Regions from separate parts of the Streptomyces sp. NPDC002619 genome, predicted to be linked through region 1. Evidence: riboswitches for the same ligand, from Rfam matches in the RefSeq annotation. Region 1 holds a riboswitch; each other region holds the start of a gene.
The links. A riboswitch is a leader RNA that binds a small molecule or an ion and turns the genes downstream of it on or off. The one in region 1 is predicted to bind cyclic di-AMP.

Region 1 (3,270 bases):
CCAGGGTCTCGGTCAGCGAGCCGATCTGGTTGACCTTGACGAGCAGGGCGTTGGCGGTGCCCTCCTCGATGCCGCGGGCCAGGCGCTCCGGGTTGGTGACGAAGAGGTCGTCGCCGACGATCTGGACCTTGTCGCCGAGCCGGTCGGTGAGGACCTTCCAGCCGGCCCAGTCGTCCTCGAACAACGGGTCCTCGATGGAGACGAGCGGGTACGAGGCGACGAGGTCCTCGTAGTACTCGGTCATCTCGGCGGCGGAGCGCTCCTTGCCCTCGAAGAGGTACTTGCCGTCCTTGTAGAACTCGGAGGCGGCGACGTCGAGCGCCAGGGCGATCTGCTCGCCGGGGGCGTAACCGGCTTCCTTGATGGCCTCGAGGATGAGGTCGAGGGCGGCGCGGTTGGACTCCAGGTTCGGGGCGAAGCCGCCCTCGTCACCGAGACCCGTGGCCAGGCCCTTGGACTTCAGGACCTTCTTCAGGGTGTGGTAGACCTCGGCACCCCAGCGCAGCGCCTCGGAGAAGGACTCCGCGCCGATCGGGGCGATCATGAACTCCTGGATGTCCACGTTGGAATCGGCGTGCGAGCCGCCGTTCAGGATGTTCATCATCGGCACCGGCAGCAGGTGCGCGTTCGGGCCGCCCAGGTAGCGGAAGAGCGGGAGGTCGCTCGCCTCGGAGGCGGCGTGGGCGACGGCGAGGGAGACGCCGAGAATGGCGTTGGCGCCGAGGGAGCCCTTGTTGTCGGTGGCGTCCAGGTCGAACATGGCCTGGTCGATCAGGCGCTGCTCGGTGGCGTCGTAGCCGACCAGCTCCGGGCCGATCTGCTCGATCACGGCGAGGACGGCCTTCTCTACGCCCTTGCCCTGGTAGCGGTTCGGGTCACCGTCGCGGAGCTCGATGGCCTCGAAGGCACCCGTGGAGGCGCCGGAGGGAACGGCGGCACGACCCGTGCTGCCGTCGTCGAGGCCGACCTCGACCTCGACCGTGGGGTTGCCTCGGGAGTCCAGGATTTCCCGGGCTACGACGACGTCGATGGACGGCACGAGCATCTCCTTCTTGGGATGTGACGCTGGTTGTGCGGGGCACGGGGGCCTTGGTGAGCCCTTGCTGAGCTTGCGACTAGAGCCTAGCCGCACCGGGGCCACAGACCAGCCGACCGACCGGCCTGTGGACAAGGTCTGACGGTACCCATTGTTTCCGGACGGAACAAAGGGCGGGGCGAAAACGGGTGGAGTGCAGGTGGAGCAGAGGTGGCGGGCGGTGGCCGGGACGGCACGGGGCCGGAGGCCGGGGCCGCGACTGGGCAAAGAAAACCCCGCCCCGGCGCGTACGGGGGAGAACGCGCCGGGGCGGGGAGCCCGTGGGGACGGGGGTGACCCTCACGTACCCGTCACTGTGGGGGACACGGATGTGAGAGCGCTGTGGTTCGACTGCCGGGCGGCTGTCACTTCAGGTGCAGCTGCTGGCCCGGGTAGATGAGGTTCGCGTCCTTGACGATGTCCTTGTTCAGGTCGAACAGCTTCTTCCAGCCGCCCTTGACCTTGTGCTTCTCGGCGATGGAGCTGAGGGTGTCGCCCTTGACGACCTTGTACTCGCCGTCGCCCTTCTTGACCTTCTTGCCAGTCGGGGTGGTGACCGTCTTGCTCGCGGCCGGGCGGTCGGCGGAGCGGGAGGCGGCCTGCTGCTCGGTGGCGCGGGTCGTGGTCGTGGTCGTGGTCTTGGGCGCGCTCGAGGTGCTGCCACCGTTGTACGGCGTGCTGGACAGGCCCGTGCCGCAGACCGGCCAGGCACCCTTGCCCTGCGCGGCGAGGACCTTCTCGGCGGTCTGGATCTGCTGCGCCTTGGAGGCCTTGTCGGCCGTGGCGGCGTACTGGGTGCCGCCGTACGCGGCCCAGGTGGAGGCGGAGAACTGCAGACCGCCGTAGTAGCCGTTGCCGGTGTTGATGGACCAGTTGCCGCCCGCCTCGCACTGGGCGACCGCGTCCCACTCGGAGGCGGTGGCGGCGGAGGCGTTGCCGGCGGCCATCAGCGGGACGGCGACGGCGGCGCCGGCCACGCCGGCGAGCGCGATGGCACGAGTGCCCTTGGACGGACGGCGGTGTTTGCCCTTGCCGGAAAACAGCATGGATCGATCCCCTCACCGACGCCTGCGAGGTGAGCTGTCGGGTTCGGGCCGGTTGAGTTGCCCGGCCACACCTCCCGTGGGAGGCGTGGCTTCACCCCGAGCCGCTCCGGTCAACTGCCCGGCGCGGCGCTTACCTTGGGTCCCCCGCTCCTGCCTACGGCGCTTGACGCGACGACTGTTCCCGTACGGCCGCTGGCAGGATTCGGCGTTGCGGCAGCCGGGGCTCGTGGTGACGAGTGGATATGACCGTAGACACGCGATCCGGTGAATTTCAAAGACGATCAGGGCTTCTGAGACTCATCCCACACTTTCGCCAAAACAGACATTAAGCGCGAAGCGGGACGTCAACTCCCGCTACTTTTCGCCCGTTTCGGCACCGACTTCCAGGCTCTGACCGGCGGCGATGTGGTCCGGATCGGCACCGACGGCCGCCCTGTTGTCGGCGTAGAGCGCGCGCCATCCGCCTTCCACATCAAGGGAGTCGGCGATGGAGGCGAGGGAGTCGCCGGTACGGACGGTGTAGGCATGCCGGCCGGAGGACGAGACTTCCTGAGCCTTTGTCCCATTTTCCTCCGCAGTGTCACCCCGATGGCGGCCACCGCCGATGGCCCCGGTGTCGACCAGGCTCCAAGTGCCACTGCTCTGTACCGAGTTGTCCGAGTCGTCGGCTTCGGGAAGGAGTGTGGGCGAGCCGTCGCTCTCCCGCGAGTCACCCGAGCCGGGAGACGCCGACTTGTCGGACTTGGGGGAAATGGAGGGGTCTGCGGGATCAGTGGAGCCACCCTTCCCACCCTCGCTCCCGTTCGACACGGAGGCGGACGGCGACGGGGTCGCCGAGGCGTCGGAAGAGCCGTGCGAGGAGCCAGATGAATCCGACGAACGGGAGGAGTTTGATGAAGAGGAAGAATTCCACAAACCGGAGGAATTGGAGGAGTCGCCGGAATCGGACGAGTCATCCCCCGAGACGCCGGTGTCGACGTGGAGCGAACCCGACTTCGCGCTCAGCCCGGACAGCAGCGCGCAGGTGGCCCAGGGCGCAGTGCCGCGGTGGGCGAGGATCTTCTCGGCGACGGCTATCTGCTGCGAACGGCTGGCCTGGTCGGGGCTGGAGGCATAGTCGAGGCCGCCGTACTTCTCCCAGAAGGCCTG
Region 2 (3,270 bases), on a different contig from region 1:
CCCCGGATATTCTCTCGTCGCCACCGACCTGGACGGAACGCTCCTGCGTGGTGACGACACCCTCTCCGACCGGTCCCTCGCTGCGCTCGCGCGGGTGACTGGGGCCGGTGCCCGGCACCTCGTGGTGACGGGCCGGCCGGCACCGAGGGTACGGCCGCTGCTCGACGTCCTCGGCTGTTCGGGCCTCGCGGTGTGCGGACAGGGCGCGCAGGTCTACGACGCCGGCAGGGACCGCCTGTTGTGGTCGGTCACCCTGGACCGGGAGTTGGCCGAGACCGCGCTCGGCAAGATCGAGGCCGAGGTGGGACAGGTGTACGCGGCGGTCGACCAGGACGGGGTGGACGGGCTCACGCTCATCGAGCCCGGCTATCTGATGCCCCACCCGACCCTGCCCGCCGTGCGGGTGGACCGGCGCGACGACCTCTGGTGCGCACCCATCAGCAAGGTTCTACTGCGCCACCACACCCTGTCCGACGACGAGTTGGCGTGCACGGCGCGCTCGGTCGTGGGCTCCCTCGCGACGGTCACCATGTCGGGGCCCGGGACCGTCGAACTCCAGCCCTGCGGCATCACCAAGGCGACGGGCCTGGCGCTGGCCGCCGAGTATCTCGGGCTGGGTCCGCACCAGGCCATCGCCTTCGGGGACATGCCCAACGACATCCCCATGTTCGACTGGGCCGCCCACGGAGTGGCGATGGCCAACGCCCACCCCGAACTCAAGGCGTTGGCCGACGAGGTCACCTTGTCGAACGAGGACGACGGCATCGCCGTCGTCCTCGAGAGACTGTTCGCGTGAGCGGTGAGACCGTGGCTCAGTAGGCGCCGAAGACGTTGTCGATCGAGCCGTACCGCGCGGCGGCGTAGTTGCAGGCGGCGGTGATGTTGGCGACCGGGTCGTAGATGTCGAACGACGTGCCGGCCACGTGGTACGTGTTGAACGTCGGGTCGATCACCTGGAGCAGGCCCTTGGACGGGATGCCCTTGGCCGCGTTGGAGTCCCAGAGGTTGATGGCCTTCGGGTTGCCGGCGGACTCGCGGATGATGTTGCGGTATATGCCGTTGTACGAGCCGGGGATGTGCTTCTCCGCCATGATGGCGAGCGACTCGCGGATCCAGCCGTCGAGGTTGTTCGGGTATCCGGCCAGGGTGGTGGACGGCGTCGTGGCCGTGGGGGTGGCCGCGGAGGCGCTGGCCGCGCCGATGAGCGGGAGGGCGAGCACGGCGGCGCCGGTGCCTGCGACGGCGAGGGTGCGCATGAGGCGCGTGGTGCGGGTACGGCGGTGCTGAGCGGCAGCGGGCATTGCGAACTTCCTCTCCGGCGCCTGCGAGGTGAGCTGTCGGGTTCGGGCTGGGAGGTGCCCGGCCGGGCCGCCGCAAGGCGACACGACTTAACCCCGAGCCGTTTCGGTACGACGGGTGTCGTTCCGGTCCGGCGACTTACCTGGGTCCCCCGCTCCTGCCGTACGTGAATGAGTTTGTCGATGGGTCATGTCGGGCGCCGGCAGGATTCGGCGTTCGCCCGATAGATCGGGAAGCTATGCGAGAGCACATGTCCGGAACAAGTGCCGGATTCGCAGCTCGTACCAATTGACCTTGGTCTGGTGCGTATGAGGCACTTGATCCTTTGCGGCTGCCAAGGGTCAACTCGCGCTCTGGGCAAGGGCGGGAGGGGGTTGCGCCAGGTATTCCGCCTGGAGGTCGGAAGTGACCTAACTCACCTTTGCTCCGGCCTTAACGCATTTCCCACTAAGGGGAATTGGGATGCTTATAGCGGCAAAACGGACACATCGCACTTAGGGTTGCGGAATTCGCTTTTCTCACGTCCGAGCGGTCAATGTTTTCCGGCGGGGGCGGCCTCGGAGATCGTGCGTGATGCTGCTCACGTTCGGTGGGGGTGGGTAGGCATGCGAGCTGAGGCGGCGTGGGTGGAACCTCCCGCGTACTGCCGGTCGTTGTCGTGGTGGCGGCTGTCGCCGCAGTCGCCGCAGTCGTTGTCCGTGGGAGGTGCCGAATATCCGACGTTGCCGTCGCGCCGGGGCTGCGCGGTCCTGCGCGCCGGGCCGCTCGGCGGGCGCGATGCCGTCCGGCGGACCCGTTGTCCGTGCGTGCCAGGTGTTGTCGGCGCGGGATGCCACGCGCGCGTGCAGTCGGGTGCCGTCCGGGAGGGGGATGCGGAGGTCCTTGTGGGACGGCGGGCGGGGCCGGGTCGTACAAGGAGGACCTGCGGATACGCGGAGGTGGTGCCCCGTCGCCGTCGCCGCTGTGCGGGTGAGGCTATGCGGACTAAAAGGTGTCAGGTCCCATGGAGTCGAGAAATATCGGTTGTATCAGCCGTATCAGCTGATCAACGACATATCGGCCGTGATGCGATACCGCCCGGGCTGGCCGGGTGGGCGCTATCGGTGATCCAAACCCAACCGGATACGCTGACTCGAGTGATGGCACCGACCTATCGACAAACCGTGTAATCGCCAGCAGACACCAGCAGACAGGAGACCCCTCGTGACCGTCGTCGGGCCGTTCGGGCTGAGCGTGCGGGACCAGGCTCTGGAAGCCGATGTCCAGGCCGGATTGACGGCTGTCGAAGAAGGCTTGCTCGAAGCCACCAAGAGCGAGGTCCCGTTCATCACGGAGGCCGCGCAGCACCTGGTGCGGGCGGGCGGGAAGCGGTTCCGGCCGCTGCTCGTGATGCTCGCGGCGCAGTTCGGCGACCCGTACGCGCCGGGGATCGTACCCTCGGCCGTCGTGGTCGAGCTGACCCACCTCGCGACGCTGTACCACGACGACGTGATGGACGAGGCGGCGGTGCGCCGCGGGGTCGACAGCGCGAACACCCGCTGGGGGAACTCGGTCGCGGTCCTCACCGGTGACTTCCTGTTCGCCCGGGCCTCACAGATCCTCGCCGACCTCGGGCCGGAGGCCGTCCGGGTCCAGGCCCTCGCGTTCGAACGGCTCGTGACCGGGCAGATCCTGGAGACGGCGGGGCCCTCGGACGGCCGGGATCCGGTCGAGCACTACCTGGACGTGCTGGGTGGCAAGACGGGGTCGCTGATCGCGGTGTCGTGCCGCTTCGGGGCGATGATGTCGGGGGCCGACGAGACGGTCGTGGACGTGCTCACGCAGTACGGCGAGCGGCTCGGGGTCGCCTTCCAGCTGGCGGACGACGTGATCGACATCGCGTCCGACACGCGGGAGTCCGGGAAGACGCCCGGTACGGATCTGCGGGAGGGCGTGCCGACCCTTCCTGTGCTACGGCTGCGGGAGCGGGCG
Region 3 (3,270 bases), on a different contig from region 1:
ACTTCGCCTCGCCCGCGTCCGTGAGCCGGTCGATCTCGTCGGCGACGAACTGCGCCTCGTCGTGCTCCGTGTCGGCCACATAGCCGGTGATCTGCGCGCCCGCGCCCGCGTTGGTCCACAGGTTCTTGGGGCGGCGGGACTCGTTGCGCTCGATGACCGCGTTGGCGGCGGACAGGATCGTCTGGGTGGAGCGGTAGTTCTGCTCCAGGAGGATCGTCGTCGCGTCCGGGTAGTCCTCCTCGAACTGGAGGATGTTGCGGATCGTCGCGCCGCGGAAGGCGTAGATCGACTGGTCGGCGTCGCCCACGACGCACAGCTCGGCGGGCGGTAGGTCGTGCCCGGCGGGCGGTACGTCCTCGTCGTGCCGGCCGGTGCCGACGAGTTCGCGCACGAGCGCGTACTGGGCGTGGTTGGTGTCCTGGTACTCGTCGACCAGGACGTGCCGGAAGCGGCGGCGGTAGTGCTCGGCGACGTCCGGGAAGGCGCGCAGCAGATTGACCGTCGTCATGATCAGGTCGTCGAAGTCGAGGGCGTTCGCCTCGCGCAGACGCGACTGGTAGAGGGCGTAGGCCTGGGCGAGGGTCTTCTCAAAGCCTCCCCCAGACTCCGTCTGGGATGTGCCCCCAGCGGCCTGCGCGGCGAAGTCCTCCTCGTCGATCAGCTCGTTCTTGAGGTTGCTGATCTTGGCGCTGAAGGACTTGGGCGGATAGCGCTTGGGATCGAGATCGAGATCACGGCAGACGAGTGCCATGAGCCGCTTGGAGTCGGCGGCGTCGTAGATCGAGAAGCTCGATGTGAAGCCCAGCTTCTTGCTCTCGCGCCGCAGGATGCGCACGCACGCGCTGTGGAAGGTCATCACCCACATCGCGTTCGCGCGCGGGCCGACGAGCTGCTCGACGCGCTCCTTCATCTCGCCCGCGGCCTTGTTGGTGAAGGTGATCGCGAGGATCTGGCCCGGGTGCACGCTCCGCTCGGCCAGGAGATACGCGATGCGGTGCGTGAGCACACGGGTCTTGCCGGAGCCGGCGCCGGCCACGATGAGCAGGGGGGTGCCGGCATGGACGACGGCCGCGCGCTGGTTCTCGTTCAGCCCCTCCAGGAGGGCGGCCGCGTCGATGGCCGGGCGCGGGGCGCCGTCGCGGTAGTACGAGTCCCGGTCCGGCGGCACGTCGAACTTCCCGCCGAACAGATCGTCCGGAAGTGACTCCGGAGCATGATCGTCCTCGGGCGGTGGCGGGGGTTCCTCCTCGCGCCCCTGGGGGGCCTGGAGGTTCGCCAGGAAGCTGTCGTCAAAGAGGCTGCTCATCGCTCTCCGAGTCTAGGGCGCCCCACCGACAACCCGCCGCCGCCCCGAGAACATCCCTCGTTCCCCGACAGCCCGGCACCGCCGTCACCAGCAACGATCGCTTGATCACGGTGCGCGACGAGCCGAATTCCGGTCGGGTGGCACGCGGGCACCGACGATCGACACGGCGAACAAACCGGACAAGTCACTGCTCGTCGTCATCTATCAACCACGCCTTGTCGCACCTTGACCAAAGGTCACGAAAATGTATCGGGCATATCGCCCATCAACCTTCACAGGCGCCACACCAGTTGGCTACCGTTCCGGGCGGGCCGTACGACCCCCACCGGCGAACGTCGCCGGGCCGCGCGGCCTCCGCCGAGTCCGGTGTGCCGCCCCGAGGCCGCCGGAGCCGGGGACCCACCGACCTTGGGGTGGATCGGCCCAACTCCCTTCCGGAGAACGGGCCGTAGGGCAAGCCTTCCGAACCACCCGCCCGAACCCGACAGCTAACTCGGTAGGCGGAACATGGAAGGAGTCGCCTCCTTTGGCGTCGCACCGCAAGCCGCGCGCCGCGAGCACGCGCATAGCCGGCATAGGCACCCCCGTCCTCGCCACCGCCGCCCTCACCTCTGTGGCCCTGCTCACCCAGACCGCCAACGCCGCCCCCTCCACCGACGGCAAGCCGAGCGTCGAGGAGGTGCAGAAGAAGGTCGACGACCTCTACCGCCAGGCGGAGTCGGCGACCGAGAAGTACAACTCGGCCAAGGAGAAGTCCGGCACGCAGCGCAAGCAGGTCGACGCGCTTCTGGACGACGTCGCCCGGCGCACGGACAAGCTCAACAAAGCCCGCGAGGAGCTGGGCACGTTCGCCGCGGCCCAGTACCGCACCGGTGCCGCCGCCCCCGACACCGCCACCTTCCTCCTGGCCGACAGTCCGCAGGACTACTTCGACCAGACCCAGCTGATGAGCCGGATGACCACGCGCCAGAAGGACGCGGTCGACGACTACGTCACGGAGCAGTCCGCGACGATGAAGAAGCGGCAGGAGGCCACCAAGAGCCTCGAGACGCTGAACGAGTCGCAGAGCGAGCTGAAGACCGCGAAGGCGACCGTCCAGACGAAGCTCTCCAGCGCGCGTGAGCTGCTGTCCAAGCTGACGGCGGAGGAGAAGGCGCGGCTCGCCGCCATCGAGAAGCAGAAGCAGGAGGAGGCGGCGCGGAAGGCCGCCGAGCTCGCCAAGCAGCAGGCGGCGCAGAAGGCGGCGGAGGAAGCGGCGGCGCAGAAGGAGAGCAGCTCCTCGGGCTCGACGGGCTCCTCGGGCTCGACAAGTTCGTCGGGTTCGTCGACCTCGCCCTCGTCCGGATCATCTTCGTCCGACTCGTACGCCACCAAGGCCGACAAGGCGATCGCCTTCGCCCGCGCCCAGATCGGCAAGCCGTACGTCTGGGGCGCCACCGGGCCCGACTCCTACGACTGCTCCGGCCTCACCCAGGCCGCTTGGAAGGCCGCCGGCGTCGACCTCCCGCGCACCACCTGGGACCAGGTCAACGCGGGCACCACCGTCTCCCTCGCCGACGCCCAGCCCGGTGACCTGATCTTCTTCTACGACGACATCAGCCACGTCGGCCTCTACATCGGCGACGGCATGATGATCCACGCCCCGAAGCCCGGCGCCTACGTCCGCGAGGAGTCGGTCTACTACGCCGGCGACTCGATCATCCACAGCGTGGTACGCCCGGCCTGACCAAGGCGGGGCGCGTGCCCGAGCAACGGGGCGCGCGAGGTACGTCACACGCGGGGCGTGCACTCCCGCACCGCACGCGGCGGCTCGTGCCGCCTGGGCGAGCGCGGGGGCGCGGACGCAGGGAGCGAGTCGCCGTACCGCCCGCCGGGCGTGCGCTCGCGTGCCGTGCGCCTAGCGCATCATGTGCGCGCCCGGCGCCTGTTCCACACGCCCGGCGCGCCTCGTGCACTCCGCGCCG

Region 2: another riboswitch for cyclic di-AMP. It lies ahead of ACFYXB_RS00820 (transglycosylase SLT domain-containing protein); the one in region 1 lies ahead of ACFYXB_RS27205 (transglycosylase family protein).
Region 3: another riboswitch for cyclic di-AMP. It lies ahead of ACFYXB_RS01865 (NlpC/P60 family protein); the one in region 1 lies ahead of ACFYXB_RS27205 (transglycosylase family protein).

What each region holds. Positions count from the first base shown of each region.
Region 1 is NZ_JBIAQV010000020.1:4,379-7,648, forward strand. It holds gene eno (phosphopyruvate hydratase) at 1-1,045, opposite strand, end outside; gene ACFYXB_RS27205 (transglycosylase family protein) at 1,441-2,121, opposite strand; cyclic di-AMP (ydaO/yuaA leader) riboswitch at 2,126-2,293, opposite strand; gene ACFYXB_RS27210 (transglycosylase family protein) at 2,476-3,270, opposite strand, start outside.
Region 2 is NZ_JBIAQV010000001.1:156,387-159,656, forward strand. It holds gene ACFYXB_RS00815 (HAD family hydrolase) at 1-796, shown strand, start outside; gene ACFYXB_RS00820 (transglycosylase SLT domain-containing protein) at 813-1,301, opposite strand; cyclic di-AMP (ydaO/yuaA leader) riboswitch at 1,305-1,491, opposite strand; gene ACFYXB_RS00825 (polyprenyl synthetase family protein) at 2,503-3,270, shown strand, end outside.
Region 3 is NZ_JBIAQV010000001.1:356,842-360,111, reverse strand. It holds gene pcrA (DNA helicase PcrA) at 1-1,306, opposite strand, end outside; cyclic di-AMP (ydaO/yuaA leader) riboswitch at 1,652-1,824, shown strand; gene ACFYXB_RS01865 (NlpC/P60 family protein) at 1,833-3,032, shown strand.